Regions from separate parts of the Saccharopolyspora sp. CA-218241 genome, predicted to be linked through region 2. Evidence: riboswitches for the same ligand, from Rfam matches in the RefSeq annotation. Region 2 holds a riboswitch; each other region holds the start of a gene.
The links. A riboswitch is a leader RNA that binds a small molecule or an ion and turns the genes downstream of it on or off. The one in region 2 is predicted to bind cobalamin.
Positions count from the first base shown of each region.

Region 1 (10,371 bases), 360 kb from region 2:
CGGAGGCCCCCGCGACGGGCAGGTCGGCATGCGCGTCGTGGGTGGCGGCGACGAGGAGCTGCCCCTCGTCGGCGAGCAGATCGAGCATCCGCCCGTAGTCCATCCTCACCTCGCACCTCATCGCACCGCTCCCGTCAGGTTCCTGCCGACGACGTCGAGGAACTCGCGGCTCTTGGCCACCAGGTCGTCGGCGTCGCGACCGGTGACCGGGACGCCCGCCTCGGCCGCGGCCCGGCGGTCCGACCGGGCCGCGAAGAAGGCGGCCCACTCCCGCAGCTCGGGTGCGGCCGCGGTGAGCAGGGCCCACACGCTGGTCGGGCGGGTGCGCTCCTGCTGCCGAGCGCGCGCCACCACGACGGCGGTCGCGGCCCGCAGCGCGGCCAGGTGCGCGGCGACGTAGCGCTCCCCCGCGCCGGCGTCGCCCTCGGCCGAGTGCAGCGACGACCGCGCCTGCACCAGGAGGGACATCGAGCCGGCCGGAACGTCGGCGGGCTGGGGCGGTCGGTGGTCCTCCACCGACCGCCGGGGAGCCGGGATCGACAGGTTGGGAATTGACATCGGCGTTCTCCTCGCACACGACGAGACGGTCCAGCCGGGGCGGGTCCGGCGGCGAGGTGCTTCCCCCACCGCACCGCCGAACCCGGATTCGAACATCAGTCCATCGAACTTCAGTTCGAACACCTGAAGATTAGCCCGCTCCCCCGATCGACTCAAGCGTTGCGTCGCACATCACCTGTTCGAGCGGTGACCAGCGATGATGATCACCTGAACGGAGGCACCGGGACGGCTCCGGCCGGCACCGGCACGCGACCGGCCCGCGTTCGGGGAAAGACCTCGGCGGCCAAACCGGCTAGGGTTCCGCCTGTGACCGCCGCGCCGTCCCCCCGCTGTGACCGGATCAGCGAGCTGACCGCCGACCAGCTCCGCGCCCGCCTCACCGAAGCCCTGCACGTCTACGTGACCGCGATGGGGTACCCGCCCAGCACCGCGACGCAGCGCGGTCCGATGTGGTCGGCGCACACGATGCGGCCCGGGTGGCGCTGCGTCGGCGCGTTCAACGACCGCGACGAGCTCATCGGCATCGGCTACGGCTACCTCGGCGCCGCCGGCCAGTGGTGGCACGAGCAGGTGCGGCGCGGGCTGCTCAGCGTCGGCGGGGACGTCGACCGGTGGCTGACCGACTACTTCGAGCTCACCGAGCTGCACGTGCACCCGGGCAGCCAGGGCGGCGGACTCGGCGGGGAGATCCTGCGGCGGCTGCTCCTCGGGGCCGAGGGCAGCACCGTGCTGCTGTCCACACCGGAGGGACCGACCCGCGCCTGGCGGCTGTACCGCAGGCTCGGGTTCGACGACGTGCTGCGCGACTACCGGTTCACCGGGGACCCGCGTCCGTTCGCGGTCCTCGGCCGGTCGCTGCCGCTGGCGGACTGACCGGCCGGGGCCACCTCGCGCCCCGGCCGGCGCCGGGATCACAGCAGCGCGAGCTGCTCCCGCAGCGTGTCCAGCCCCATGGCGCCCATCCGCAGCGCCTGGGCGTGGAACTCCTTGAGGTCGAACGCCGCGCCGTGCCTGCGGCGGGCGTCCTCGCGAGCGGCCAGCCACAGCCGCTCGCCGAGCTTGTAGGACGGCGCCTGCCCCGGCCAGCCGAGGTAGCGGTCGATCTCGTCGCGCACGTGCGCCGGGTCGGCGATGGTGCGGGTGAGCATGAACTCCAAGCCCAGCTCGGGCGTCCAGCGCTGCCCTTCGTGGAAGCCGGTGCCCTTCGGGATCTCCAGCTCCAGGTGCATCCCGATGTCGACGATCACCCGGCCCGCCCGGAAGAGCTGGTCGTTGAGCATCCCGAGCAGGTCGCCGTCGTCGCCGAAGTAGCCGAGCTCGCGCATCAGCCGCTCCGCGTAGAGCGCCCAGCCCTCCCCGTGCCCGGAGACGAAGCACATCAGCCGCTGGAACTTGTTCAGCCGCCCGGACTCGTGCACGCCGGTGGCGATCTGCAGGTGGTGCCCCGGAACGCCCTCGTGGTAGACGACGGTCAGCTCCCGCCAGGTCGGGAAGTCGACGCGGTCGGCGGGCACCGACCACCACATCCGGCCGGGGCGGGAGAAGTCGTCGCTGGGACCGGTGTAGTAGGCGCCGACCCCGCCGCCGGGGGGCGCGATCCGGCACTCCAGGGCCATCAGCCGGTCCGGGATCTCGAAGTGGGTGCCGCGCAGCTCGCGCAGCGCCTCGTCGGACCTGCCCTGCATCCACGCCTCGAATTCGCGCTGCCCGCGGACCAGGTAGCGCGGGTCGGCGTCGAGCGCGGCCGCCGCCTCGGCCGGGGAGGCGCCGGGCTCGATCCGCCGCGCGACCTCGCGCAGCTCCGCCTCGATCGCGGTGAACTCCTGCCAGCCCCACTCGTAGGCCTCCCGCAGGTCCAGCTGGGCACCGGTGAAGTAGCGGGACCACAGCCGGTAGCGCTGCTCGCCCACCGCGTCGCGCTCCGGCGCCCGCGGCAGCAGCTCGTCGCGCAGGAAGTCGGCCAGCTCGGCGTAGGCACCGGCGGCCGATTCGGCGGCGGCGTCGAGCTCCCGGCGCAGCGCCCCGCCGACCTGCGCCCCGCCGACCTCCGCCCCGGCGACGAGCTCCGCGAAGAACGACTTCGGAGCACCGCGCCCGGACCAGGTGTCGCACTGCGCCGCCACCTTGGCGATCTGCCGCGCCGCCGAGACCGCGCCCCGGCGGGCGCCTTCGGTCAGGCCCGCGCGCAGCGAGCGCACCGACTCGCCGACCTTCGCCAGCCGGGTGGCGATGGTGCGCCAGTCCTGCTCGGTGTCGGTCGGCATCATGTCGAAGACCTGCCGGATGTCCTGCACCGGACTGGCGATCACGTTCAGCGCCGAGAGGTCGGCGTCGGCCTCGTGCAGCTCCAGGTCGACGCCCACCCGCTCCAGCAGCACCGCCTGCGCGACCCGTTCGGCGTCGTCGGCGGGCACGGCCTCGCGCGCCGCCGCGACCGCGCGCCGCGCCGCCTCCGCCCGGGCCCGGTGGCCCTCCGGCGAGTAGTCCGTCATGTCCTCGTCGTGACCCGGCAGCCCGAGGAAGGTGCCGGAAATGGGGTCGAGCGCGGCCAGCTCGTCGACGAACCGGTCGCTGATCTCGTGCACGCCCTGCTGATCAGTCGCCATGCCCGCCCACGCTAGTCGTCGCCCGCCGGAGCCTCATCCGGATTCCTCCGGCGCGGTCGCGCACCCGGCGAAAACCCGCAGCCGGTGCGACGATTCGGCAGGTGGAGCGGACAACGAGCGGTCGTCGAACGGGCCCCGCCCGCGGTGCGGTGCTGGGTCTGCTGCTGGTGCTCGTCGGGATGGTCACCGGCGGCTGCCTGCACGTGAACGCGGCGCTCACGATCGACGGCGAGGACGCCGTCGCGGGTGAGCTGGTGATCACCACGCAGACCGCCGACGGGAAGGTCCCGTTCCAGTTGACCCCGCCCGAGGACCTGGCCGACCAGGTGCGGATCACGCCTTACGCGCAGGGCGACCGGGTCGGCTCGCACCTGTCGTTCCGCGGCCTGAGCTTCGACGAGGTGACCCGGCTGAGCCAGTCGCTCACCCCGGACGACTCGCGCTACCAGTTCCAGCTCTCCCGCAGCGGCTCGCTGGTGATCCTGGAGGCCTCGGCCGACCTCACCCCGCTGGCCAACACCGACTCGTCGGTCGAGGTCAAGGTCAGCGCGCCGGGCGAGATCACCAGCACCAACGGCGAGGAGAGCGCGGGCACGGTCACCTGGGAGCTGGAACCCGGCGAGGTGACCAGGCTCGCGGCGACCTTCCAGTACGCCAGCGCGACCGGCGGCGGCTGGGTCGGCTGGGCGGCGCTGCTGACCGGCGCGACCTTCCTGGTGGCGCTGGTCGTCGCCGCGCTGGCGCTGAGCACGCACCTGCGGGCGCGCGCGGCCGAGGAAGCCTGAGCGCGCACCCCGCAAGGCCACCCGGATCAGACCCCTTAGGGTGAGGCGCGAGCCAGTCGTGCCCGCGGGAGCGGGACGGGGAATCCGGTCGGAAGCCGGAGCTGACGCGCAGCGGTAGGGGTGCTGGGCGAGGACACGTGCCACTGGGCCACCAGGCCCGGGAAGGCTCCTCGCCCGAACGAGCCCGAGCCCGAAGACCTGCTGGCTCGCCGGGACGCACACCGCTTCCCGGCTCGCACCCGGGCTTCGCGACCGAGCCCCGAGCGAAGGACGGTAGTCTTGCGCACCCGCCGCGCGGTGGTCCTGACCAGCCTCGCCACCCTCGCCCTCACCAGTTGCGCCGCACCCGAGGCCGGAGCACCGGCACCCGGCGCCGTGTCCGTGCCCAACTGCGACCGGGAGGTCGTGGTCGAGCAGCCGCCGCAGCGCGCGGTGAGCCTGAACCAGAGCACCACCGAGATCATGCTGTCGCTGGGCCTGCAGGACCGGATGGTCGGCACCGCGACCTGGACCGACCCGGTGGACCCGGACCTGGCCGAAGCCAACGCGCAGGTGCCGAGGCTGGCCGACAACGCCCCGTCGTTCGAGACCGTGCTGAGCACCGAACCGGACATCGTGCTGGGCGCCTACCAAGCCGTCTTCACCGATGAGCGGATCGCCTCGCGGGAGCGCTTCGGGCAGCTCGGCGTGCCGACCTACCTGTCGCCGAGCAACTGCCTGCCGGAGGAGGCGCCGCTGGCCGAACCGGTGGTGCTGGACGACATCTACCGCGAGGTGCGGGAGATCGCGACGCTGTTCGGGGTGCCCGAGCGCGGCGAGGCGCTGATCGCGGACCTGCGCGACCGGGTGTCGGCGGCGCAGCGGAAGGTGGCGGGGCTGGACCTGCCGCCGGAGACCTCCGTGCTGTTCTGGTTCGCCCGCACCGAAACCCCGTACGTGGCGGGCGGCACCGGCGCCCCGGCGATCATGGCGCGCACCCTCGGGGTCCGCGGCACCTACGCCGACCAGCGCTCGATGTGGCCGCAGATCGGCTGGGAGGACATCCTCGCCCGCGACCCCTCGCTGCTGGTGCTCGGTGATCTGACCCGCGACGGCGAGGGCGACTCGTTGCGGGCCAAGGTCGACTTCTTGCGCAGCGACCCGGCCGTCTCCCGGCTCCCGGCGGTGCGCGAGCAGCGCTGGCTGCCGATGACCGGCACGGCGCTGAACGTGAGCCTGCAGACCATCGACGGGATCGAGGCCCTGGCCGACGCGCTGGTCGAGCTGGACCGGCAGCGGTGAGCCGCGCGCCGCGTCCCGGCCGGGCCGCGGGGCTGGTGCTGGTCGGCGTGCCCGCGCTGGTGCTGTCGATCGCCGCGGTGATCACCACCGGACCGGCCGACCTCGGCGTCGCGGAGGTCGTCGAGGTGATCGCCGCCCGGTTCGGCTGGGTCGAGACCGACCTGTCGCGGATAGCGCAGGGCATCGTGTGGGAGCTGCGGTTGCCCCGCGCGCTGCTGGCCGCGCTGTGCGGCGCCGGGCTCGCGGTGTGCGGCGCGGTGCTGCAATCGCTGCTGCGCAACCCGCTCGCGGACCCGTTCCTGCTCGGCGTGTCGGCGGGTGCCTCCACCGGCGCGGTCACGGTGGTGGTCCTCGGCCTCGGCGCCGGGGTGATCGGCCTGACCTCGGGGGCGTTCGTCGGCGCGCTCATCGCCTTCGGCCTGGTGATGCTGCTGGCCCGGCTGGCCGGTGGCGGGACCGGCCGGGTGATCCTCGCCGGGGTCGCGGGCACCCAGCTCTTCTCGTCGCTGACCTCCTACGTCGTGATGACCTCGGCCGACGCCGAGCAGACCCAGGGCGTGCTGTTCTGGCTGCTCGGCTCGCTGGCCGGGGCCCGCTGGACCGACGTGGTGATCGCCGCCGCGGTGACCGCCGCCGGGCTGGCGGTCTGCCTGTCCCAGGCCGGGCGGCTGGACGCGTTCGCCTTCGGCCAGGACGCGGCCGCCTCGCTCGGCGTGCCGGTGGCGCGGTTGCGCGCGCTGCTGCTGGTCACCACCGCCCTGCTCACCGCGACGCTGGTCGCGGCGGCGGGGGCGATCGGCTTCGTCGGTCTGGTGCTGCCGCAGGCGATGCGGTTGGTCGTCGGCCCCGGGCACCGCGCGCTGCTGCCGGTGTCCGCCGTCTACGGCGCCCTGCTGCTGGTCTGGGTCGATGCGCTGGCGGGCACCCTGGCCGCGCCGCAGGAGGTCCCGGTCGGGGTGATCACCGCGATCGTCGGCGTGCCGGTCTTCGCCGCGCTGCTGGTGCGCAAGCGGGGCCTGACGTGAGGTCCGGCCACCGGCGCCGCTGCGCGGGCGGGTCCCACCACGCGTTTTCGAGGGAGGAGCGGGCATGAGCATCCGGACCCGGGAGCTGTCCTGGCACGCCGGTGGCGCGCTGATCGTCGACGGCATCAGCACCGAGGTCGAACCCGGCCGCACCCTCGGGTTGCTCGGGCCCAACGGGTCCGGCAAGTCGTCGCTGCTGCGGCTGCTGGCCGGGCTGCGGCGGCCTTCCGGGGGCAACGTGCTGCTCGACGGGCGGGAGCTAGGCGGGTTCGGCCGCCGCGAACTGGCCCGCCGGGTCGCGGTGGTCGAGCAGGAGTCCGGCACCGAGCTGGACCTGTCGGTGCGCGACGTGGTCGCCCTCGGCCGCACCCCGCACCGCACCGGCTGGGGCGGGGAACATCCCGACGACGCGGCGGCGGTGCGCCGGGCGCTGGCCGCCACCGGGCTGGACGGCCTCGCCGAGCGGCGGTGGCACGCGCTGTCCGGCGGGGAACGGCAGCGCACCCAGATCGCCCGCGCGCTGGCCCAGGAACCCTCCGAGCTGCTGCTCGACGAACCGACCAACCACCTCGACATCGCCCACCAGCTCGAACTGCTGGCGCTGATCCGCACCTTGCCGCTGACCACCGTGGTCGCGCTGCACGACCTGAACCTCGCCGCCGGCTACTGCGACCGGCTGCTGGTGCTGGCCGGCGGTCGGGCGGTGGCCGCCGGTGCCCCCGCCGACGTGCTCACCGAGGACCTGGTCGCCGAGGTCTACGGCGTGGCCTGCGAGGTCGTCGCGACCCCGGAGGGCGCTCCGCACATCCGATTCCGCGGTCCGGTCGGCCGGTGACGCACGAATCGGTACCGACCACGCTCCGTGTCCGATCACCCGGACGTGGGCGCCGCGGCGGGACCCGCCAGCCGCGGCGCGCGGACATCGCGGAGGATGGTGGCGTGCCCGTTTCGCATCCGACCACCGAGAACAGCACCGACGAGGACGCCGTCGTGGAACACGATCTACCCGATGCGGTGCAGCACCTGCTGACCCGGTACCTCCGGCAACGGCGTGCCGAGGCCGCCGACCTGGACCCGGCCTTCGGGACCGCGGTGGACAAGCTCGCCCGGTTCGTCCTCGGCGGCGGCAAGCGGCTGCGGCCCACCTTCGCCTGGTGGGGGTGGCGCGCGGCGGGCGGCGCCGCGCAGGGCCCGGAGGCGGTCGCGGCGCTGCGCGCGGCCAGCGCCCTGGAACTGCTCCAGGCCTGCGCGCTGGTGCACGACGACCTCATCGACGACTCCGACACCCGCCGCGGTCACCCGACCGTGCATCGCGAGTTCGCCGCGCTGCACCAGGAATCGGACTTCCGCGGCGAGCCGGGGTCGTTCGGCACCGCCGCCGCCGTGCTGCTCGGCGACCTCGCCCTGGCCTGGGCCGACGACCTGGTGCAGGAATCGGGGATGGGCGCCGACGCGCTGCGCCGCGCCCGCGAGCCGTGGCGGGCGATGCGCACCGAGGTGATGGCCGGGCAGTACCTCGACGTGCTGGGCCAGTTCCGGGACGACGAGACCCCGCAGGCCGCGCTGCGGATCTGCGAGCTCAAGGCCGCGTCCTACACCGTGCAGCGCCCGCTGGAGCTCGGGGCCCAGCTCGCCGGGGCCGACCCCGCGACGCTGGAATCGCTGGGCCGCTTCGGCGCCGACATCGGTGTCGCCTTCCAACTCCGCGACGACCTGCTGGGCGTGTTCGGCGATCCGGAGGTGACCGGCAAGCCCGCGGGGGACGACCTGCGCGAGGGCAAGCGGACGGTGCTCATCGCCGAAGCGGTGGACAGCGCGCGGCGGCAGGACGACCAGCAGGCGCTCGCCGAGCTGCGCGGCGTGCTCGGCGACGCCGACCTGGACCCCGCGCGGGTCGAGCGGACGCGCGGGCTGCTCACCCGGCTCGGCGCGGTCGACGCGGTGGAGCGGCGGATCACCGACCTGACCGGGTCGGCGATCCGAGCGCTGCGCTCCGCGGGGGTCGCCGAGCCCGCCGCGACCGAGCTCGCCGAGCTGGCCATCGCGGTGACCGACCGCACCCGCTGATGCGCACCGTCACCAGCCGCACCGACCACGTCGTCATCGTCGGCGCCGGGCTGGCCGGGCTCGCCTGCGCGCTGCACCTGGCGGGCGCCGGGCGCCGGGTCACCGTCGTCGAGCGGGAGGAGGTCCCGGGCGGACGCGCCGGGCTGCGGCTGCTCGACGGCTACCGGATCGACACCGGACCCACCGTGCTCACCATGCCCGAGTTGCTCGACGAAGCGCTGGGCGCGGTGGGCGGGTCGATCGACGACGCGCTCGACCTCATCCCGCTCGACCCGGCCTACCGGGCCCGCTTCGCCGACGGTTCGGTGCTCGACGTGCGCACCGGCGGCGAGGCGATGGAGGACGAGGTCCGCCGCTTCGCCGGCCCCGGGGAGGCGGCCGGGTACCGGCGGCTGCGGCGCTGGCTCACCGAGGTCTACCGGGCCGAGCTGGACCGCTTCATCGACGCGAACTTCGACTCCCCGCTGGACCTGGCCTCGCCGGAGCTGGCCCGGCTGGTCGCGCTGGGCGGCTTCGGCCGCCTCGACCGCGCGATCGGCCGCTTCCTGACCGACGAGCGGCTGCGCCGGGTGTTCTCCTTCCAGGCGCTCTACGCCGGGCTCGACCCGCGCCGGGCGCTGGCGCTGTACGCGGTGATCCCGTACATGGACACCATCGGCGGCGTGTGGTTCCCGCGCGGCGGGATGCACGCGGTGCCCACCGCGATGGCCGACGCGGCGCGGCGCGCCGGGGTCGAGTTCCGCTGGGGCGCCGAGGTGGAGTCGCTGGAGCGGCGCGGCGACCGGATCACCGCGGTGCGCACCCGGCACGAGCGGATCGCCGCCGACGCCGTGGTGCTCACCCCGGACCTGCCGGTCGCGCGGGGGCTGCTCGGCGAGCGGCCCCGGCGGCGGTTGCGCTGGTCGCCGTCGGCGGTGGTGCTGCACGCGGGCACCACGACGAGCTGGGACGACGCCCACCACACGATCTCCTTCGGCGCGGCGTGGCGCTCGACGTTCACCGAGATCATCCGGGACGGGCGGCTGATGACCGACCCGTCGCTGCTGATCACCCGCCCCACCGCGACCGATCCCGGGCTGGCGCCGCCCGGTCGCGAGCTGCACTACGTGCTGGCGCCGTGCCCGAACCTGGCGACCGGACCGCTGGACTGGGCGCGGATCGGCCCCGCCTACCAGGAAGAACTGCTGGGCGTGCTGGAACGGCGCGGGTACACCGGCTTCGGCACCGCGCTCGACGTGCGCGAACTCGTCACCCCCGCCGACTGGGCGGCGCGCGGCCACGCGGCGGGCACCCCGTTCTCGGCCGCGCACACCTTCCCGCAGACCGGGCCGTTCCGCCCGCGCAACCTGGTGCGCGGGCGGCCCAACGCGGTGCTGGCGGGATCCGGCACGACTCCCGGCGTGGGGGTGCCCCCGGTGCTGCTGTCCGGCAAGCTCGCAGCCCGCCGGATCACGGGCTGACCAGGGCGGATCGGAGACCGCGGGGCCGCGCGGCGGGAAGGTGCGCGAGGGGTCAGAACCCCATCGCCTGAGCGCGCCTCTTGACTTCCCTGCCCCGGTCCCCGCGCAACGCGTCGATCGGGGTGCCGGGCAGCGTGTCGTCGGCGGTGAACAGCCAGCGCAGGATCTCGTCGGGGTGGTAGCCGGAGTCGAACAGCAGCGTGATCGTGCCGGGCAGGCCCTTCACGATGTCGGTCTCGGCGAAGAACGCCGTTGGGACACCGAGCTCGCCATCGCGCCGGATCGCGAGCAGGTGGCCATCGCGGATCAACTGGTGCACCCGGGTGACCGACCGGCCGAGTCGCCGGGCGACCTCGGGCAGCGGGGTGAGCTCCACGTCGGGAGCGAGCACATCCTGGGCAGCGGGAATCGCACTCACGCCGCACACGATGCCACATCGGCCCGACGGTCGCCGAGCACCGGACGGGGTGGTGGTCGATCCACCGGATCGGGCACCGGGCCCGCCGCGGCACCCCTACGATGGGCGGTCGTGCCCCGACATCGACCGCAGCCGCCGCCCTCGACCGGGCCTTCGATCCCTCACCTGCCA
Region 1 covers NZ_CP191860.1:1,674,759-1,685,129, reverse strand. The annotation lists gene ACQP0T_RS08235 (maleylpyruvate isomerase N-terminal domain-containing protein) at 1-103, opposite strand, end outside; gene ACQP0T_RS08230 (SAV_6107 family HEPN domain-containing protein) at 118-558, opposite strand; gene ACQP0T_RS08225 (GNAT family N-acetyltransferase) at 865-1,431, shown strand; gene ACQP0T_RS08220 (DUF885 domain-containing protein) at 1,470-3,164, opposite strand; gene ACQP0T_RS08215 (DUF3153 domain-containing protein) at 3,266-3,949, shown strand; cobalamin riboswitch at 3,986-4,169, shown strand; gene ACQP0T_RS08210 (ABC transporter substrate-binding protein) at 4,229-5,230, shown strand; gene ACQP0T_RS08205 (FecCD family ABC transporter permease) at 5,227-6,255, shown strand; gene ACQP0T_RS08200 (ABC transporter ATP-binding protein) at 6,320-7,090, shown strand; gene ACQP0T_RS08195 (polyprenyl synthetase family protein) at 7,195-8,322, shown strand; gene crtI (phytoene desaturase family protein) at 8,322-9,782, shown strand; gene ACQP0T_RS08185 (Rv2175c family DNA-binding protein) at 9,835-10,200, opposite strand.
Region 1: linked by a shared signal. The riboswitch ahead of ACQP0T_RS08210 (ABC transporter substrate-binding protein) and the one ahead of metE (5-methyltetrahydropteroyltriglutamate--homocysteine S-methyltransferase) in region 2 are both predicted to bind cobalamin.

Region 2 (10,371 bases):
TCGAGCAGCGAGACGACGGTGCCGCTGCCCGCCCCGACCAGCAGCGCCAGGACGCCGAGCAGCTCGGTGTCGGTGAGCCGGTCGACGTGCAGCAGCGCGCTCGTCAGGTCGTCCCCGGGGCGCTCGCGCTTGCTGCGGACCAACGCGCGCAGGGCGTCGAGCAGCTCCTCCCGCTTGGGCACTCGGCCCGCACCCGCGTCGAGCACGTCGTCCAGCGCACCCCGCAGCTCGGCGCGGAGCGCGTCGGGCACGCCGAGCAGCGCGCAGATCACCCGCGAGGGCAGCAGCGCGGCGAAGGAAGCGCGGAAGTCCACCGCCCCGCCGGTGCGCCCGTTGGCCATGTTCTCCAGGAGGCAGTCGACCAGCGCCGCCACCTCGGGACGCAGCGCGGCGATGCGATCGGCGGTGAAGGCCTCGCGGACCAGCGCGGCCAGCCGCTCGTGGCGCACCCCGTCGACCGGCTCCGGCTCCGCCACCCGGACCGCCGGGAACAACCACGGCCACTCCCCCGGGCGCGCGCCCGGCAGGCTCCACCGCGCGTCCTTGACGATCACCGGATCGGCCAGCAGGCGGGTGATCACCTCGCCGCGGGTGACCGACCAGACCTCACCGCCCTCCGGCAACCGCACCCGGACCGCCGGACCCGCCGCCCGCAACGCGTCCGCCTGCTGGTGGATCCGCGCGCCGTCGAGCACCTCCGGAACCTCCGCCATGACCGCCCTCCCCGCGTGCCACCGCCCTCTCCCGGGTCGCCGCCGGACCGGGCCCCCGCGCACCGCCGGAACCGTGATCGACGCATGTCTTGGTAGCACGGCCGAGGACCGCCGCCATAGAGCGGATCAGGTCCAACCCGGCCGCCGAGCGAGTGAACGCCGCGAGATCAGGCCACGACGACGTAGTCCTCGGGAAGCGGTTCGCCGCGCAGGTGGGCGTCGAGCATCTCGCGGACACCGGCGGCGATGCGCTGCTGCGCCTGCTGCGTCATGCCGGAGTGGACCACCCCGCGCCGCTCCGCGCGGGAACGGCGCGGGGTGGTCGGGGATCAGCTCGGGGTCGTGGTGCTGACCGGGAACCGCAGCACCGCACCGACCCCGTCGGCCAGCCCGGTGCTCGCGGTGGTGAGCGCCACCTCGGCATCGGTGCGGGCCGCCACCTCCAGCAGCACCGCCTCCCGGGCCACCGGGGTGTCCGGTTCGAACAGCAGCGTCTCCACCGCACCCATCTCGGCGGCCTTCGCGACCTCCTCGTGGCCCTGCACCGCCCGGTCGTGGGCCAGGCCACCGGCCCACCGGTCGTGCTGCTCCCGGGCGCTGCGATCGCTCTCCTCGCCCGCGATCCGCAGCAGTTCCTCGGTCAGCGCCTCCTCGGAGCCGTCGGCGCTCGCACCGCCCCGGCCGGTCTCCACGAGGCGGTCGGCGAGCTCGTCGGGCAGCTCCGCGCGCAGCGCCGTGCGGCCCTGCACCTCACCGGCGAGGACCACCACCCGCGGGTCGAACCGGTCGGCCACCTCGCGCACGCGCCGGGCGACGTCCTTGGCGTTCTGCCCGGCGGCCTCCTCGGCGCGGCGCTGGATGTGCCGGTGCGACAGGGCCCCGCCGCGGGGCTTGTGCACCCCTTCCACGGCGCCGCCCTCGACCCGCTCGACGTCGTGCTCGGCGGGCTCGCCGCGCTCGGAGACGACTTCCTGGCGCACCTGCGCCCCGTGCTGGTCGCTGATCACGACCAGCTCGCGGACCGATCGGGCGGCCTCGCGGATGAACGCGCCCAGCTCGGGCAGCGTCGCCCAGTGCGCCTGGTCGCCGCTGCCCTGGGCGGCGTCCCAGTGCTCGTCGAGCACCACCTCGCCGTCGACGGCCACCAGCACTCGGCCGTTGGCCTGCTCCTCACCCGCGGTGCCCGGCTGGAGCCGCTGCTCCAGCGCCTCGACCGCGCCGGCCGCGGCACCCGCTTCCTCCAGGCGCTCGCGCAGCCCCCGCCAGCGCAACCGGATCTGGTCCCCGGCGTCCTCGCCCGACGAACGGGCTTCCAGGTACACGGTGGCGAACGGTCCTTCGCGGTCGAACACCTGCCGCGCGGTGGACAAGCGCATCCATCCCACCTCCCGGGATCTCGGGTTCATGGGACGTCGTCCCATCGGCCACTGGGGTGCTCCTTACCCCGCGCCGGAGCAGGCCAAACCGCTACCGGACGAACCGGCGGACGAAGTCGAGGGACAGTCGCGCGACCGCCTCCCACCCGGCGTCGATGGTCAGCGAATGCCCCCGATCGGCGAGCTCGGCGAACTCGGTGATCCCCGGGTTGCGCCGCTGCCGCTCGTAGGTCGCCGCGGTGGTGGCCGGCGGCACCTGGTGGTCCCGGTGGCCGGAGACGATCAGCATGGGGCCGCGCTGCGGAGCGGCGCTGTCGGCCCGGGCCTCGGTGCGCGGGCTGAAGTTCGCCAGCATCGACTCGAACATCGGCGCCCCCGAGGCCGCCACGTGGTAGCGGTCGTAGAGCTCCCGGGCCTCCTCCTTGCTGATCGCGTTGGCGAAGCGGTAGCGGAACTGCCTGAAGCTCAGCATCACCGCCCGGCCGCGGTTGCCGGGTCTGCGCAGCACCGGCAGCGCCGACCGCAGCGCCGCGAACGGCATCGGGAGCACGCCGCGGGTCGGGACGGGGTCGATGACGACCGACGCCATGGCGCCGCCGCGCCCGGCCAGGAGCTGCGCCAGCAGACCGCCGAGGGCGTGGCCGACGAGCGCGGGCGTCCGGTCCAGCCCGGCCATCACCCGTTCGTGGTACGCGGCGACGTCGCCGATCCCCTTGCGCGCGAAGGCGTCGGGATCGTTCCTGGCCTGCTCGACGGTCTCCGGGTCGTCCGGCCAGCCGGGGGTCAGCGCAGCGTAGCCGGCGTCCTCGAAGCAGTCCGCCCACGGCCGCCAGCTCTCCGCCAGCAGCCACATGCCGTGCAGGAAGACCACGGGCGGGCGACGGGACCGGTTGGCGCGGTCGATCTCGTCCTGCTCCCGCCGGGTCAGCTCGCGAACGGGGGTCACCGTCATGCGGCCGCCTCCTGCGATCGCGCCGGGATATGGGTCGGCTCGAGGCTAGGGACGCGGCGGAGCCGCTGAACAGGGACCGAAGACCCTGGTGCGGCGCTCAGGTGTCCCGGACGTGCAGCACCGCGGGCCACGGCCGGGCGGCCGCGTCGGGGTCCCACCGCCCCCGGATGGCCGCCAGCACGGCGCGCCCCAGGTCCGCCCCCGGGGCGTCCAGATCGATCTCCGCCGAGGTCAGCCGGGGACGCAGCATCTCGCAGAACGGAGCGTTGTCCGCCCCGACCAGCGCGAGGTCACCGGGGACCCGCACGCCCCGGTCCAGCAGGGCGCCCAGCAGCAGCCCGGCGTGGTCGTCGGTGCAGGCGAACACGCCGTCGGGCGGATCGTCCCCGGCGACGGTGCGGGTCAGCCGGTCGGCGGAGTCGCGGCGCAGCCCCATCCGCACCACCTCCAGCCGCATCCCGGTGCGGGCGGCCACCCGTTCGAACCCCGCCACCCGGTGCGCCACGAGCTGCCGGTCGCCCTTGGCCTTCGGCACCACCACGAGCACCCGGCGGCAGCCGCGCTCGGCGAGGTGCTCGGCGGCGACCTCGCCCAGCCGGGAGTCGTCGATCACCAGCGTCGGCACCGCCGGGACGGGTTGGGTCGCGATGCCGATCGGCACCACCCCCGCGCGGCGGAGCAGCTCGGCACCGCCCTTGGTGAACCGGTCGGCGTGGGCGATCACCGCCGCCGGTCGCAACGCCGCCCAGGACCGCGCCGCCGCCATCCCCTTCAGCTCGGTGTCGCGGTGCAGGACCATCGTGTAGCCCGCTTCGCCGAGCTCGACGGCGAGCCGGTCCAGCCCCGCGGTGGCCAGTCGCGCGAGGGTCATCCGCTCGCCGCCCAGGTGGCCGATGACCAGCTCGTGCCCGGTCGTCCGGCGGCCGCCGGGCGGGACGTAGCCGAGCTCGCGGGCGACGGCCCGCACCTCGGCCCAGGTCTCGGGCCCGATCCGCTCGTCGACGAGCCCGTTGAGCACGTACGACACCGTCGCCCGGGACACCCCGGCCAGCGCCGCCACGTCAGCCGCGGTCGGCCCGGTCCGCTCGTCCTCTCGCCCGCCAGCCGTCATCCGTGCCATCCTCCCAGGTCCCGGGGCGCGAGCACCGCCGTTCGCGGGATCATATCCCCCACCCGGCCGCTGGTGTCTACTGTGGACATGAGGTGATGTGCCAGAATGGTCGTGTGGACGATGCCACCACCGAGCGGTACCTGGCCCGGATCGGGATCGAGGCGGTCGGGCCGCCCGACGCGACGACCCTGCACGCGCTCCAGTCCGGGCACCTGACCTCGGTGCCGTTCGAGAACCTCGACATCCACCTCGGCGAGCTGGTCGAGCTGACCGAGGAGCACCTGGTCGACAAGATCGTGCGGCGCCGCCGGGGCGGCTTCTGCTACGAGCTCAACGGGCTGTTCGCGGCGCTGCTGACCGCGCTCGGCTACCGGGTGGAACTGCTCGCCGCGCGGGTCTTCGCCACCCCCGAGCAGCCGGGTCCGCCGATGGACCACCTGGCGCTGCGGGTCGACCTCGACGAGCCGTGGCTGGTCGACGTCGGCTTCGGCCGCAACCCCGTGCACCCGCTGCGGATGGCGAGCACCGGCGAGCAGCCCGACCCGGAAGGCTCGTTCGCCCTCCGCCCGGTCGACGCGGCGTCCGGCGACCTGGACCTGCTGCGCGACGGCGAGCCGCAGTACCGGCTGGAGCCCCGCCCCCGCGCGCTGCGCGACTTCGAGCCCACCTGCTGGTACCAGCAGACCTCGCCGCGCTCGCCGTTCACCCGCGGTCCGACCTGCTCGCTGCGCACCGGAGCGGGCCGGGTCACCCTCAGCGGAACACGACTGGTCCGCACCGAGCACGGCGAGCGCACCGAGCGGACCCTCACCGAGGACGAAGCGCTGGCGACCTACCGCGAGGTGTTCGGGATGCCCCTCGACCGGCTCCCCGCCGACCCGGCGCAGCGCTGAGCGGACGTCCACTGCGGGGGCCCACCGGTCCGTCCGGCTCGGCGGCGGGCGGGCGCCCGCGCGACGGTGTGTCCGGGATCTCACCGCGGCGGCGCGGCGGATCGAAAGGCGACGTCAACGGGCGCCGCGCCCGGCGCGCGGGGACGCTCGTGGCGGCGGGCGCCCTTGCCAACGCGAGGTCGGCGGCTAGCCTGATCCGTGCTGGTGGTTCGGCCGCCTCCGCCCGACCGGGCGGGAGCGGCCGAGGCAAGAGGGAACCCGGTGCGAATCCGGGACTGCCCCGCAGCGGTGAACGGGAACCAACGCCGTCCCCGGTCCACGACCGGGATCAGCACTGGGCCACCAGGCCCGGGAAGCGACGGCCAGTAGGAATCCCCGGCGACGCCGGGAAGCGCCCGTGAGTCCGAAGACCTGCCACCGGTGCGCGCGCCGGAGCGGTGCGCGCTGTTCGAGGCCCCGAGGGAGGGCCTGCCGGACGCCCGCGCGGCAGCTCGTCGCGCCGTCGCGCCCTGCGCTCTCCCGGTCTCGGACTCCTGTCGTCGAGCTCGCGAGGAGAGAGCGTTGACAACCACGATCGGTTCCACCGTGCTGGGCTACCCCCGGATCGGCCCCGACCGGGAGCTCAAACGAGCCTTGGAACGCTACTGGGCCGGGCGGATCGGCGAGCCGGAACTCCGGGAGGTCGCCCGCGGCCTGCGGGTGGACACGTGGCGCTCGCTGCACGAGGCCGGACTGAATTCGGTGCCGGGCAACACGTTCTCGTACTACGACCAGGTGCTCGACACCGCGGTCGTCTTCGGTGCGGTACCCGAACGGTTCACCGCGCTCGGGCTGAGCCCGCTGGACACCTACTTCGCGATGGCGCGCGGGGTGGAGTCCACGCCGCCGCTGGAGATGACCAAGTGGTTCGACACCAACTACCACTACCTCGTCCCGGAAATCGGCCCGGACACGCGGTTCTCGCTGTCCGACCAGTCCCCTGTGGACCAGTACCAGGAAGCCCTGGAAGCGGGCGTGACCACCCGTCCGGTGCTGGTCGGGCCACTGACCTTCCTGCTGCTGTCCAAATCGGACGACCAGGCGCCGGAGTCGTTCCGCCCGCTGGACCGGCTCGACGACCTGCTGACCGCCTACGCCGAGCTGCTCGGTGAGCTGCACCGCGCGGGCGCGGAGTGGGTGCAGCTCGACGAGCCCGCCTTCGCCGCCGACCGCTCCCCCGCCGAGCTGGCCGCGCTGCGCGCCGCCTACCGGCGCCTGGGCGAGCTGACCGAGCGGCCGAAGATCCTGGCGGCCGGCTACTTCGGCGATCTGGGCGAGGCGCTCGGCGAGCTGGCCGCCACCCCGGTCGAGGCGCTGGCGGTGGACCTGGTCGCCGGGCGGTCGGCGCTGGACCGGCTCCCGTCGGTGCGCGGCCTGGCGGACAAGGCGCTGGTCGCCGGACTGGTCGACGGCCGCAACGTCTGGCGCACCGACCTGGACGGCGCGCTGTCCACCGCCGCGACCCTGCTGGGCCTGGCGGGCGAGGTCGCGGTCGGCACGTCCTGCTCGCTGCTGCACGTGCCCTACGACGTCGAGGCCGAGACCGCCTTGGACGCGCGGGTGGCGTCCTGGCTGGCCTTCGCGCGGCAGAAGGTCGACGAGGTCGTGGTCCTCGGCCGGGCGCTGCGCGACGGGCGCGAGGTGGTGGCCGACGAGCTCGCCGCCGCCCGGCGCGCGGTCGCCGACCGGGCCGGTGCCGACTCGGTGCGCGACAACCGGGTCCGGGCCCGGCTGGACTCGCTGCGCCCGGAGCACGCGCGGCGCGGTGACTACGCCGGGCGGCAGGAGGCCCAGCAGCGGTCGTTGCGGTTGCCGCCGCTGCCGAGCACCACGATCGGTTCCTTCCCGCAGACCACCGACGTCCGCAAGGCGCGCGCGGCGCTGCGCGCCGGACGCATCGACCCGGCGACCTACCAGCAGCGGATGCGCGACGAGATCGAGCGGGTGATCCGGGTGCAGGAGCGGCTCGGCCTCGACGTGCTGGTGCACGGCGAACCCGAGCGCAACGACATGGTGCAGTACTTCTCCGAGCACCTCGACGGGTTCGCCAGCACCGAATTCGGCTGGGTGCAGTCCTACGGGTCGCGGTGCGTGCGCCCGCCGATCCTCTACGGCGACGTCTCCCGCCCCGCCCCGATGACCGTGGAGTGGGCCACCTACGCCCAGAAGCTCACCGAGAAGCCGGTCAAGGGGATGCTCACCGGACCGGTCACCATCCTGGCGTGGTCGTTCGTCCGCGACGACCAGCCGCTGGCCACCACCGCCGACCAGGTCGCCCTGGCCATCCGCGACGAGGTGGCCGACCTGGAGGCCGCGGGCATCCGGGTGGTCCAGGTGGACGAGCCCGCCCTGCGCGAGCTGCTGCCGCTGCGCGAGGCGGACCGGCCCGGGTACCTGGACTGGGCGGTGACGTCCTTCCGGCTGGCCACGTCCGGCATCGCCGACTCCACCCAGATCCACACGCACCTGTGCTACTCCGAGTTCGGCGACGTGATCGACGCGATCGTGGCGCTGGACGCCGACGTCACCAGCATCGAGGCGGCCCGTTCCCGGATGGAGGTGCTCGACGACCTCAACGCGGTCGGCTTCGCCCGGGGCGTCGGCCCGGGCGTCTACGACATCCACTCGCCGCGGGTCCCGACCGCGGCGGAGGTCACCGACCTGCTGACGGCCGCGCTGGCCGCGGTGCCCGCCGAACGCCTGTGGGTCAACCCCGACTGCGGGCTCAAGACGCGGGGCTACACCGAGGTGGAGCAGGCGCTGGAGAACGTGATCATCGCGACCGCCGGGATCCGTCCGTCGCTGCGCTGATCACTCCCGTCGCGGGCGGGGCCGCCTCCCCCACCACTCGGCGGCCTCGCCCGCGACGGCTCAGCCGCGGCCGATGAAGGGCATCGCGGTCGCGGTGACGGTGAGGAACTGGACGTTGGCCGACAGCGGGAGCCCGGCCATGTAGAGCACGGCCTCGGCGACGTGCCGGACGTCGAAGGTCGGCTCGGCGCGGACCGTCCCATCGGCCTGCGGGATGCCCTCGGCCATCCGGGTGGTCATCTCGGTGGCGGCGTTGCCGATGTCGATCTGCCCGCAGGCGATGTCGTGCTCCCGGCCGTCCAGCGAGATCGACTTGGTCAGCCCGGTGATCGCGTGCTTGGTGCTGGTGTAGCCGACGCTGCGCGGGCGCGGGCTGTGCGCGGAGATCGACCCGTTGTTGATGATCCGGCCGCCGCGGGGCCGCTGGTCGCGCATCACTCGGAAGGCGTGGTGCGCGCAGAGGAACGAGCCGGTCAGGTTCACCCCGACGACGCGCGCCCAGTCCGCCGGGTCCACGTCGCCGACCGAACCCGGCGCCCCGGACATCCCCGCGTTGTTGACCAGCAGGTCCAGCCGCCCGCAGCGCTCGCGCACGGCGTCGAACAGCGCCGCGACCGATTCCTCGTCGGCGACGTCGGTGGGCACCACCAGCGCTCCCGGCCGCCGACCCGCCGTCTCGTCCAGCTTCTCGGCCCGGCGCCCGGCCAGCACCACCCGGTAGCCCGCCGCCAGCAGCGCGCGGGCGATCGCCCGCCCCACCCCGGAACCCGCTCCGGTCACCACGGCCACTCGCACGTCGTCCATCGGACCTCCCGCTCCCGCGCTCGCCTCGCGTGCCGTCTGCGTTGATACCCCGAACGGGCCGCGTTCGGCCATCCCGGCACCGGGCTATGGTGGGGGTTCCCACCCGGCAGCCGGACAGAGGCGGTGCGCGACGTCGTGAGCGAATCAGCGGGCCGGTCCCGCGCGGGCGCCGCGAAGGAGCACCGGACGGTCAGCAGGGTCACCACGATCCTGGAGGCGGTGGCCGCCGATCCCCACGGCGTCCGGCTCAACGTGCTCGCCGGGGTGCTCGACGCACCGAAGACGTCGGTGCACGGCTTGGTGAAGGGCCTGGTCGCCAACGGTTACCTGCACGAGCACGACGGCGCCTACCTGCTCGGCCCGGCGGTCGGCGCGCTGCTCGCCCCGCCCGGCAACCCGCTGATCGACGCCGCGCGCCCGCACATGCGCGACCTGCGCGAGCGGTTCGACGAGACCGTGATGCTGGGCGCGCTCGTCGGGGACTCCGTCGTGTACCTGGACACCATCGAATCGACCCAGCTCATCCGCTACTCGGCCCCGCTGCGCAAGCGGCGGCCGATCTACCCGACCAGCACCGGCAAGTGCCTGCTCGCGCACCTGCCCGCGCCGCACCGCGACGAGTACCTGCGCGCCCACGTCGCCGACCCGGCGGAGCGGGACCGGGTGGCGCAGGAGCTCGACGAGGTGCGCACCGAGCGGGTGGCCCGCAACCGGGGCGAGACCGTGCCCGACGTCTCCGCGGTGGCGGGCATCGTGCCCTCCGCCCAGCCCCTCGCCTCGGTGGCGATCGCGGGCCCGACCACGCGCGTCGCGGACCGGCTCGACGAGATGGCGGCCGCGGTCCGCGAGGCAACCACCGCGATCAGCTACCGGCTGCGGTGACCGCGCCGGGTCGTACTTTCGGTGCGTTCCGGCGCTGCGGGGATGCCCGCGCTGATCATCCGAGGTTAACCTGACGCCCGTTCCGCACGACCGTCCATGATCGTAAAGTGGTGCGGTCGTACCGCTACGCCCGAAGGGGGTTCCCGCCGTGGAACAGGTGGTTCTGCTCGACGACTCCGGCGAGGCGGTCGGTGTCGCGGACAAGGCGGGGGTGCACCACCGGGAGACCCCGCTGCACCTGGCCTTCTCCTGCTACGTCTTCAACGGGCGCGGCGAGTTCATGCTGACCCAGCGCGCCCACCACAAGCGGACCTGGCCGAGCGTGTGGACCAACACCTGCTGCGGGCACCCGGCCCCGGGCGAACCGCTGCCGGAGGCGATCACCCGGCGCCTCGGCGAGGAGCTCGGGCTGGCGGTGCGGGACCTGGCGCTCGCGCTGCCCCGCTTCCGCTACCGGGCGGTGATGGACAACGGCGTGGTGGAGAACGAGATGTGCCCGGTGTTCTTCGCCTTCACCGATGGCGAGGCCAGCCCGAACCCGGACGAGGTCGACGCGGCGCGGTGGGTGCCGTGGAAGGAGTTCAGCGCCGACGTGCTCGCCGGACGCGCCGGGGTGTCCCCGTGGTGCGTGCAACAGGTCGAGCAGCTCGCCGAGCTGGGACCGGACCCGGCGCAGTGGACGGCGGGCGACCCGGCGGAGCTGCCCGCGGCGGCCCGGTAGCCGACCCGCCGGGGTCGGGGACGCCGACCAGCGCGGGGTGCGCGCCGGCTCGCCGCCCGGCGATCCCGC
Region 2 covers NZ_CP191860.1:2,039,609-2,049,979, reverse strand. The annotation lists gene ACQP0T_RS10000 (cytochrome P450) at 1-713, opposite strand, end outside; gene ACQP0T_RS09995 (hypothetical protein) at 1,043-2,089, opposite strand; gene ACQP0T_RS09990 (alpha/beta fold hydrolase) at 2,181-3,041, opposite strand; gene ACQP0T_RS09985 (LacI family DNA-binding transcriptional regulator) at 3,139-4,152, opposite strand; gene ACQP0T_RS09980 (arylamine N-acetyltransferase family protein) at 4,266-5,045, shown strand; cobalamin riboswitch at 5,234-5,478, shown strand; gene metE (5-methyltetrahydropteroyltriglutamate--homocysteine S-methyltransferase) at 5,607-7,895, shown strand; gene ACQP0T_RS09970 (SDR family oxidoreductase) at 7,956-8,699, opposite strand; gene ACQP0T_RS09965 (IclR family transcriptional regulator) at 8,835-9,581, shown strand; gene idi (isopentenyl-diphosphate Delta-isomerase) at 9,730-10,302, shown strand.

Region 3 (10,371 bases), 2.5 Mb from region 2:
CGAGGACCACCAGGCGCTGCCCGACCTCGCCGAGCTGGAGGAACGACTGGCCTACGACGAGCGGGCCTGGGGCGGCCTGCGGATCGGCGGTGACGCGTGAGGGGTTTCGACGAGCTGCTGGCCGCGCCGGTGCTGGCGATCCTGCGCGGGATGACCCCGCAGCGGACCGCCGAACTGGCCGAGCGGGCCTGGGACCTGGGCATCGAGGCCGTCGAGGTGCCGATCGAGACTCCGCGCGCCGAACCGTCGCTGCGCGCCGCCGTCGAGGCCGGTGCCCGGCGCGGGCGCCCGGTGGGCGCGGGCACCGTGACCTCGCCCGAGCAGGTCCGCACCGCGCAGGAGGCCGGGGCCGCGTTCACCGTGGCGCCCGGCCTGGACGCCGAGGTGGTGCGGCTCAGCGCCGACGTCGGGGTGCCGCACCTGCCCGGCGTGGCGACCCCGAGCGAGGTCCAGCAGGCCCGGCGGCTCGGGCTGGACTGGGTCAAGGCGTTCCCGGCCGCGCAGCTCGGCGCCGGCTGGTTCAGCGCGGTGCTCGGGCCGTTCCCCGACCTCAAGCTGGTCGCCACCGGCGGGATGAACGCGCGCAACGCCGCGGAATTCCTCGCCGCGGGCGCCCGCGCGGTCGCGGTGGGCTCGGCCCTGGACGATCCCGAGCAGCTCCCCGCCCTGGCCGGGTTGTTGCGCGACGGCAGGAGGGCGTAGTGCGGGTGCACGTCGGTCCGGAACCGGCCGCCGAACTCCAGGACGCGGTGCTGGCCGCGGGCGCGGAACTCGCCCCGGCCGCCGAGGCCACCGGGCTGGTGTGGTTCGGCGCCGGGCCGGAGCGGTTCGCCGAGTACGACCACCCGGGGCTGGAATGGGTGCAGTTGCCCGCCGCCGGGATCGAACCGTGGCTCGCGGCGGGCGCGCTGCGCGAGGGCATCACGGTCACCTCGGCCGCGGGCAGCTACGCCGAGACCGTCGCCGAGCACGCCCTCGGGCTGATGCTGGCCGGTGCCCGCGGCCTGCACCAGGCCGCCCGCGCCGAGCGCTGGGACCGCCCGGGGCGGGCGCGCACCCTGTTCGGCGCCACGGTGGGCATCGTCGGCGCGGGCGGCATCGGGCGGGCGCTGATCGGGCTGCTGCGCCCCTTCGGCGTCCGGGTGCTGGCGATCAACCGCTCCGGCCGCCCGGTCGACGGCGCCGAGCGCACCTGGCCCGCCGACGCCCCGGACGCCCTCGGCACCCTGCTGGAGCGGTCGGATCACGTGGTGGTCGCGGCTCCGGCCACCGCCGCCACCGCCGCGCTGATCGACGCCGCCGCGCTGGCGCGGATGAAGGACGACGCCTGGCTGATCAACGTGGCCCGCGGCTCGCTGGTCGACACCGGCGCGCTGGTCGAGGCCCTGGACGCCGGGCGGATCGGCGGGGCCGCGCTGGACGTCACCGACCCGGAGCCGCTGCCGGACGGACACCCGCTGTTCGGCCACCCGCGCGCCCTGATCACCCCGCACTCGGCGAACCCGAAGCCGCTGCTGCTCCCGGCGCTGGCCCGCCGGGTGCGGGACAACGTGCGGCGGCGCCTGGCGGGCGAGCCGCTGATCGGCGTCGTCGACCTCGAAGCCGGGTACTGACCGCTCCGGGGGACGACCGGGGCCCGGCCCCTCGGGCGGGAGCCGGACCCCTGGCCTCGATCAGGAGGCTTTTCAGAATGCGGCGGAGCCGCATTGCGGTGAGGCACGCAACTTGCACCGCGGCCCGTGCTCGGACGGTGCCGCTCAGCGATCTTCTCGCGAGGACAGCCGTGACGCCGTGTACGAAGTGGGTACATCAGGAACGGCTCCCGGAGCGAGTGGGCCGCTGAGGTCCCGCTACCGGCACCGCCACGCAGACCATTGGCGAAAGCGATCCTTCAGGGCAGGAAGTAGCCGTTGCCGTCGACGTACTCGCCGCTGCCACCGAGGGTGTCGGCGGTGAACTCGCCCAGCTCGGCCAGTTCGGGGGTGCGGTAGGTGGTCTCGGTCATGGTCGTCGCCTCCATGTCGTTGACGTGGCGCCCGCCGCGGGCACCTGCCCCTGTGATCGGCGGCGTCCCGGACGCCTTGAGGTCCCCGCGGCGGGGGTTCACCCGGGTTCCGCAGCACGACTACTCGGCCGTGCCTCCTGGTCCCTGCTCCGCCGGCGTGTCCGGGGGGCGCGCGGGAGGCGGCCCGGAGGGCTGCCGGGTGCGGGGTGAACGACGTCTCACGGCGGGCGCGCCGGTGGCCGTTAGGATGATCGGCGTCAGACGGCGGTGACGCGGAGGAACCCGGTGCGAAACCGGGGCGGTCGCGCCACTGTGACCGGGGAGCGCACTCCGACGAGCCACGGCCCGCACGGGCCGGAAGGCGGGGCCGCGCGCCGATCCGGGAGCCAGGACACTCCGGCCGCCGTGGATCCCGATCGGGGCGCGCACCCCGAGGAAGGACGCGCCGTGTCCGACGCTGCCCGCACCACCAGGATCCTGCTGCTGTCCACGGCGGACACCGATCTGCTGGCCGCCAGGGCCTCCGGTGCCGACTACGCGGTGGCCAACCCGTCCCGGGTCGCCGCCGAGGACGTCCCCGACCTGCTCACCGGGGTCGATCTCGTGGTGGTCCGGCTGCTCGGCGGCAAGCGCGCCTGGGCCGAAGGGCTGGAGGCGGTGCTGGCCTCGGGCCTGCCGACCGTCGCGCTCAGCGGCGAGTCCACCCCGGACGCCGAGCTGATGGCGCTGTCCACCGTCCCGGCCGGGGTCGCCACCCAGGCGCTGACCTACCTGGTCGAAGGCGGACCGGGCAACCTCGGGCAGCTCGCCCGGTTCCTGTCCGACACGGTGCTGCTGACCGGCGACGGCTTCGAGCTGCCGGAGCGGATGCCGGAGTTCGGCCCGCACGGCGAGCGGGCGCACGACCCGGCGCGGCCCACCGTGGGCATCGTCTTCTACCGGGCGCACGCGCTGGCGGGCAACACCGGGTTCGTCGACACCCTCGCCGACCAGGTCGAGCGGGCCGGGGCCAACGCGCTGCCGGTGTTCTGCGGCTCCCTGCGCGGGCTGTCCGACGCCGCCGGGCTGCGCGACCTGCTCGGCGGCTGCGACGTGCTGGTGGCCACGGTGCTCGCCGCGGGCGGCTCGGTGGCCGCCGACGCCAGCGCGGGCGGCGACGAGGACTCCTGGGATGCCGGGGCGCTGGCCGAGCTGGACATCCCGGTGCTGCAAGGGCTCTGCCTCACCACCAGCCGCGCCACCTGGGAGGGCAGCGACGCCGCGCTGTCGCCGATGGACGCCGCGATGCAGGTCGCGGTGCCGGAGTTCGACGGCCGGCTGATCAGCGTGCCCTTCTCCTTCAAGGAGGCCGGGGACGACGGCATCCCGGTCTACCTGGCCGATCCCGAACGCGCCCGGCGGGTCGCGGGCACCGCCACCGCGCTGGCCCGGCTTCGGCGCACCGCCGACTCGGACAAGAAGCTGGCCGTGGTGCTGTCGTCCTACCCGACCAAGCACTCCCGGGTGGGCAACGCGGTCGGCCTGGACACCCCCGCCTCGGCGGTGGTGCTGCTGCACGCCCTGGCCGAGGCCGGGTACGACCTCGGCGGCCTGGACCTGTCCGGGGTGGACGGCGACGGGCTGATCCACCGGCTGATCGCCGCGGGCGGCCACGACGTCGAATGGCTCACCGACGACCAGATGTCGCAGGCCGCGATCCGCGTCCCGGCGCCCCGCTACCGGGAGTGGTTCGACGCGCTGCCCACCGCGCTGCGCGAGGCCATGGCCGAGCACTGGGGTCCGCCGCCGGGCGGCCTGTACGTCGACGACGAGGGCTCGATCTACGTGGCGGCGCTGCGCTTCGGCAACGTGGTGCTGATGATCCAGCCGCCGCGCGGCTTCGGCGAGAACCCGATCGCCATCTACCACGACCCGGACCTGCCGCCCTCGCACCAGTACTTCGCCGCCTACCGCTGGCTGGCCGAGGAGTTCGGCGCCCACGCCGTCGTCCACCTGGGCAAGCACGGCACCCTGGAGTGGCTGCCGGGCAAGGGCCTCGGCCTGGCCGCCGAGTGCGCGCCGGACGCCGTGCTGGGCGACCTGCCGCTGGTCTACCCGTTCATCGTCAACGACCCGGGCGAGGGCACCCAGGCCAAGCGCCGCGGGCACGCCGTCGTGGTGGACCACCTGATCCCGCCGATGGCCCGCGCCGACAGCTACGGCGACATCGCCAAGCTGGAGCAGCTCCTCGACGAGTACGCCCTGGTCACCGACCTCGACCCGGAGAAGAAGCCCGCGCTGCGCAACCAGATCTGGGAGCTGGTCACCGCCGCCGAGCTGCACCACGACCTGCACCAGCAGGACCAGCCCGACGCCGAGTCGTTCGACGACTTCGTGATGCACATCGACGGCTACCTGTGCGAGATCAAGGACGTGCAGATCCGCGACGGGCTGCACATCCTCGGCCGGGCGCCGGCGGGCGAGGAGCTGGTCAACGACGTGCTGGCGATCCTGCGCTCGCGGCAGGTCTTCGGCGGGAAGGTCGGGGCCCTGCCCGGGCTGCGGACCGCCCTGGCCGAGCGCTTCGGCCTCGACGAGCAGCACCTGCTGGCCGAGCCCGGTGCCGCGGTGGCGGTCCCGGGCGCGCTGACCGGACTGGTGGCGGGTCCCGCGGCGTCCGCATCGGACGCGGTGGACCTGCTGGAGGAGCTGGCCCGGCGGCTGGTCACCGGCCTGGCCGAGGCGGGCTGGCGGGCCGACGGCGTCGCCGCGTCGGTGCTGGGCGGTCCCGACGAGCAGGTCGACGCGGTGCTGCGGTTCGCCTGCGAGGAGCTGGCGCCCCGGTTGGCCCGCACCACCGACGAGGTGGACAACGTGGTGCACGCCCTCGGCGGCGGCTTCGTGCCCGCCGGACCGTCCGGGTCACCGACCCGGGGCCTGGTGTCGGTGCTGCCGACCGGCCGCAACTTCTACTCGGTCGACCCCAAGGCGATCCCGTCCCGCAACGCCTTCGAGGTCGGCTCCGCGCTCGCCGATTCCCTGCTGGCGCGGCACGTGCAGGACACCGGGGAGCACCCGCGCTCAGTCGGGCTCACGGTGTGGGGCACCTCGGCGATGCGTACCCAGGGCGACGACATCGGCGAGCTGCTCTGGCTGCTCGGCTGCCGCCCGACCTGGGACGACGCCTCCCGCCGGGTCACCGGTTTCGAGGTGGTGCCGCTGGCCGAGCTGGGCCGTCCCCGGATCGACGTGGTGGTGCGCATCTCCGGCTTCTTCCGGGACGCCTTCCCGCACGTGGTGTCGCTGCTCGACGACGCGGTCCGGGCGGTGGCGGTGCTCGACGAGCCGGACGAGGACAACTTCGTCGCCGCGCACTACCGCGCCGACCTGGCTTCGCACGGCGACGACCGGCGCGCCTCCACCCGGATCTTCGGGTCCAAGCCGGGCGCCTACGGGGCCGGGCTGCTGCCGCTGATCGACGCCCGGAACTGGCGCAGCGACGCCGACCTCGCCGAGGTCTACGCCACCTGGGGCGGGTTCGCCTACGGTCGGGGGCTGGACGGCCGGGAGGCGCGGACGGACATGGAGACGGCGTTCCGGCGCATCCAGGTGGCGGCCAAGAACGTCGACACCCGCGAGCACGACATCGCCGACTCCGACGACTACTTCCAGTACCACGGCGGGATGGTCGCCGCGGTGCGGGTGCTCGCCGGCGCCGACCCGGCCGCCTACGTCGGCGACTCCGCGGTGCCGCACGCGGTGAAGACGCGGACCCTCGGCGAGGAGACCAAGCGCGTCTTCCGGGCCCGGGTGGTCAACCCCAAGTGGATCTCGGCGATGCGCAGGCACGGCTACAAGGGCGCCTTCGAGCTCGCGGCCACCGTGGACTACCTGTTCGGCTTCGACGCGACCGCGGGCGTGGTGGACGACTGGATGTACGCCAAGCTCGCCGAGTCCTACGTCTTCGACGGCGAGGTGCAGGAGTTCCTGCGCACCTCGAACCCGTGGGCGCTGCGCGGGATGACCGAGCGGCTGCTGGAGGCCGCCGACCGCGGCCTGTGGGAACGCCCCGATGAGGCGGTGCTGGCGGAGCTGCGCGAGGTGTACCTGGAACTCGAGGGCAGCCTGGAGGGCTGAAGCACTCCTCTGTGGACGGTGATATCCCGCCGGACGGGTGTATTCAGCCGCGCGTCCAGTAGCTCGACCGAGTGGTTAACGGTCGGCGTGCGGCGCCCTCCGGTGCGCTGTGATCCGCTGGGGTCGTCAAGTGGTTCGGACCGGTGGGGGACCGGTTCGCGCGGACGGCGCCGGCCCACCCCCGCCTGTGGGGGAGGAGACAGCGATGACAGGAGTTCCGCGCAGGGGAGCGGCGGCGCTGGGCGTGCTGGCGATGTCGGCGGCGCTGGCGACCGCACCGCTGACCGCCGGTGCCGCCGAAACCGCCGGTGCCGCCGAGACCGGGCCCGCCGCCTCGAAGGCACCGCCGATCGTCGGCGGCTCCCCGGCCCCGATCGCCGAGCACCCGTGGGTGGTCTACCTCGCCAACCCGCGGGGCGACCAGTTCTGCGGCGGCACCCTCGCCGCTCCCGACAAGGTCGTCACCGCCGCGCACTGCGTGGACGGCGAGCGGCCGGGGGCGGTGCAGGTCGTCGCGGGCCGGGAGGACAAGCGGACCACCGCGGGCACCGTCGCCGGGGTCCGGGACATCTGGACCCACCCGGACTACCAGAGCGCCACCGCGGGCGCCGACGTCGCGGTGCTCACCCTGGACACCCGGCTCCCGCAGCAGCCGCTGCCGCTGGCCACCCCGGCCGATTCCGCGCTCTACCAGGCGGGCACGCCGACCACGGTGCTCGGCTGGGGCAACGTCGCCGAGGGCGGTCCCAGCTCCGACGTGCTGCGCTCGGTCCAGGTCCCGGTGGTGGCCGACCCCGACTGCTCGCGCGCCTACTCGCAGTTCGACCCGCGCACGATGGTCTGCGCGGGCGTGCCCGAAGGCGGCAAGGACAGCTGCCAGGGCGACTCCGGCGGGCCGATGGTCGCCGACGGGAAGCTGACCGGCATCGTCTCCACCGGCAACGGCTGCGCCCGCCCGGGCTACCCCGGGATCTACACCCGGGTCGCCACCTACCAGGCCGACATCGCCGCCCAGCTCGGCACCTGAGGACCTGTGCCTGGGGACGGGTGAGAGGGACGTCACGGCCGCCCGGGGGCTGCGCCACCGCGCGGCGCGGGCATACAACGGGTGGCTGTGACGTCGATGTGGTTGCGCGCGGCCTTCCTGCTGACCGTCGCGGGCTGGGGTGCCAACCAGTTCTCCCCGCTGCTGGCCGCCTACCAGCGGGGGCTCGGCGTGTCCGGCACCGCCGTCACCGGGCTGTTCGCGCTGTACGTGGTGGGTCTGGTCCCGGGCCTGCTGCTCGGCGGACCGCTGGCCGACCGGCGCGGGCGCCGACCGGTGGTGCTGGGCGCGGTGCTGCTCAACGGGGTGGCCACGCTGGCGCTGATGGCCGGGGTGCTGGCCGTGCCCTGGCTGGCCGTCGGGCGGGTGCTCACCGGCGTCGGCACCGGGGCGGTGCTGGCCGCGGGCACCGCCTGGGTCCGCGAACTGACGCTGCTCGCGGGCGCGACCGACGACGGCGCGGGCGCCCGCCGGGCCGGAGTGCTGCTGTCGGCCGGGTTCAGCCTCAGCGGACTGGTCGCCGCGCTGCTCGCCCAGTGGGCACCGCGGCCGCTGGTCGTCGCCTACCTGCCGCACCTGGTGCTGTGCGTGGCCGGGCTGCTGCTCGCGCTGGCCTGCCCGGAGACCCGGCCGAGCCGACCGGCGGCGACGCGGGTGCGGCAGCGCGACCGGCGGTTCCGCGCGCTGGTGCTGCCGGTGGCGCTGTGGGTGTTCGTCGGCCCCTCGATCAGCTTCGGCGTGCTGCCGGGGCAGGTCGCCCCGGCGGAGTGGGAGACGCTGCACGCGGGACTGGCCGCGCTGCTCGCCCCCGGCACCGGCGCGCTGGTGCAGCCCCTGGCCCGCCGCCTCGCGGCCCGCGGCGAACGGGTCCCGGCGGTGGTGGGGCTGGGCCTGCTGGGCCTCGGGCTGGCGCTGGCCGCGCTGACCGCGGCGCGCGGGATGCCGCTGGCCGCCCTGGCCTGCTGCGCGCTGCTCGGCGCGGGCTACGGGTGCTGCTCGACCTACTGCCTGACCGTGGTCGGGCGGATCGCCGCGCCCGGCGGGCTGGCCCGGCTCACCTCGGTGTTCTGGGTGGTCGCCTACCTCGGCTTCGCCGCGCCGTACCTGTTCGCGCTGGCCGCCCCGGTCGCCGACGCCCCGGCGCTGCTGGCCGGGCTGGCGGTCCTGGCGCTGCTCACCGGCCTGCGGTCAGCTCGCCACCAACCCGACCGAGATGGTCAGGAACGCCGCCACGCTGACCAGGTCCAGCGAGTGGGAGACCCGGGGATGCCGGAGCCGGTCGGCGATGCGGGCGGCGGCCAGCACGATGGTCAGCTCCCAGAACGCGGCGAGCACCAGGAAGATCACGCCTAGCACCACGAGCTGCACCGCGGGCTGCGCGGCGGCGCCGACGAACTGCGGCAGGAACGCCAGGCTGAACAGCAGCATCTTCGGGTTGGTCAGGTTGCTCAGCAGCCCGCGCAGGAACGGGTTGGACCGGTCGGGCACCGGCTCGGCCAGCCCTTCGGCGCCGGCCCGGCGGGCCAGCCAGAGCCCGCGCAGGATCGATCCGGCCAGGTAGACCAGGTACGCCGCGCCGACCCACTTCAGCACCGACAGCACCGCCGGGTGCCGGGTGATCAGCGCGCCGAGGCCGCCGATCACCGCCGCGACCTGGAGCACGCTGGCGGTGTGGATGCCGACCAGGGCGAGCAGCCCGGCGCGGCGGCCCGCGTTCAGCGAGGTGCGCAGCAGCAGGAAGGCATCGACTCCGGGGGTGAGGATCACGACCGCGCTCGCCAGCAGGAAGGCGGGCAGCGGAGTGGGGTCCAGGAGCACGTGCGGTTCCTCCTCGCGCTGATCTCGTGTCACCCGACCAGGCGTAGTTCGCCGCTCCGCCTGCGGAGACGCGGCGGAGCCGGTGGTACTGGTTCGGGAGGATCGGCGAACGATCGCGCATCGGTGCGCAGATTTTGTCGCCGAGAGCCATCATAGCGAAATATTTTCCCGGAACCGTGTGACTCCCCTCTCGTCATTCCCGGTATCGGTCCGGCTACGGTCCGTCCGGCGACAGGGTTCCGGCGGTGGAGGGCCGACGTGGTGGGCAGCAGCAGGAGCGGACCGGTGCGGATCGCGCTCGCGGGCGCGATGACCGTGCTCGCGGGGGTCCAGCCCGCGTACGCGGACGAGCGGCCCCAGGAGCGCGTCCTCGGCGGCGGGCCCGACTCCACCGACCGGGCGCCGTGGGCGGTCGCGCTCACCGACGGGTCCGGGCGGCACTTCTGCGGTGGCGCGCTGGTCAGCCCCGTCGAGGTGGTCACCGCCGCGCACTGCGTGGTCGACGGGACGGGCTCTCGGCGCGGGCCCGCCGACCTGCGGGTCGTCGCCGGGCGCACCGACCTCGGCACCGGCGCCGGTGTCGTCGGGCGCGTGGTGCGGACCTGGGTGCACCCGGAGTACGCGGGCTTCGAGCAGGGCGACGACCTCGCCGTGCTCACCCTGGACGCGCCGCTGCCGCAGCGGCCGATCCCGGTGGTCGCCCCCGGCGACCCCGCGCCGTACCGGCCGGGCACCACCGGCCGGGTCCACGGCTGGGGGCGCACCAGCGAGGGCGGTGCGTCCTCATCGACGTTGCGCTCGGTGACCGTGCCGGTCACCGACGACCAGACCTGCGCCGCGGCCTACTCCACCTACGACAGGACCGAGATGTTCTGCGCCGGGGTGCCCGAGGGCGGTCGCGACGCCTGCGCAGGCGACTCCGGCGGGCCGTTCGTGGTGGGCGGGCGGCTCGCCGGGGTCGTCTCCTTCGGCACCGGCTGCGGCCGGCCCGGCGTCCCCGGCGTCTACACCAGGCTCGGGGGTTACCCGGAGCTCGCCGACCAGCTCCAGCCGAGTGGTGTGGGCAACTCCCGGCCCGGGTGACCAGGGCCTCCGGCCGGATGCTGTGATATCCAGGTTCAGGTGACCCTCCAGCCGCTCGCGACCGCCGTCCACCGCGCCTACACCGCGGACCTGGACGCCGACGACTTCTACCGGATGCTGCGCCTGCGCGTCGACGTCTTCGTCGCCGAGCAGCAGTGCGCGTACCCGGAGCTCGACGGCAGGGATCTCGAGGAGACCACCCGGCACTTCTGGATCGATTCCGCCGATGGTTTCGTGCTCGGCTACCTGCGCCTGCTGGAGGACCCCGACGGCGTCTACCGGATCGGCCGGGTGTGCACCGCCC
Region 3 covers NZ_CP191860.1:4,547,361-4,557,731, reverse strand. The annotation lists gene ACQP0T_RS21665 (sugar kinase) at 1-100, shown strand, start outside; gene ACQP0T_RS21660 (bifunctional 4-hydroxy-2-oxoglutarate aldolase/2-dehydro-3-deoxy-phosphogluconate aldolase) at 97-702, shown strand; gene ACQP0T_RS21655 (NAD(P)-dependent oxidoreductase) at 702-1,613, shown strand; gene ACQP0T_RS21650 (lasso RiPP family leader peptide-containing protein) at 1,892-2,005, opposite strand; cobalamin riboswitch at 2,282-2,401, shown strand; gene cobN (cobaltochelatase subunit CobN) at 2,453-6,121, shown strand; gene ACQP0T_RS21640 (S1 family peptidase) at 6,327-7,148, shown strand; partial or broken gene ACQP0T_RS21635 (MFS transporter) at 7,245-8,249, shown strand; gene ACQP0T_RS21630 (LysE family translocator) at 8,355-9,017, opposite strand; gene ACQP0T_RS21625 (S1 family peptidase) at 9,246-10,067, shown strand; gene ACQP0T_RS21620 (GNAT family N-acetyltransferase) at 10,107-10,371, shown strand, end outside.
Region 3: linked by a shared signal. The riboswitch ahead of cobN (cobaltochelatase subunit CobN) and the one ahead of metE (5-methyltetrahydropteroyltriglutamate--homocysteine S-methyltransferase) in region 2 are both predicted to bind cobalamin.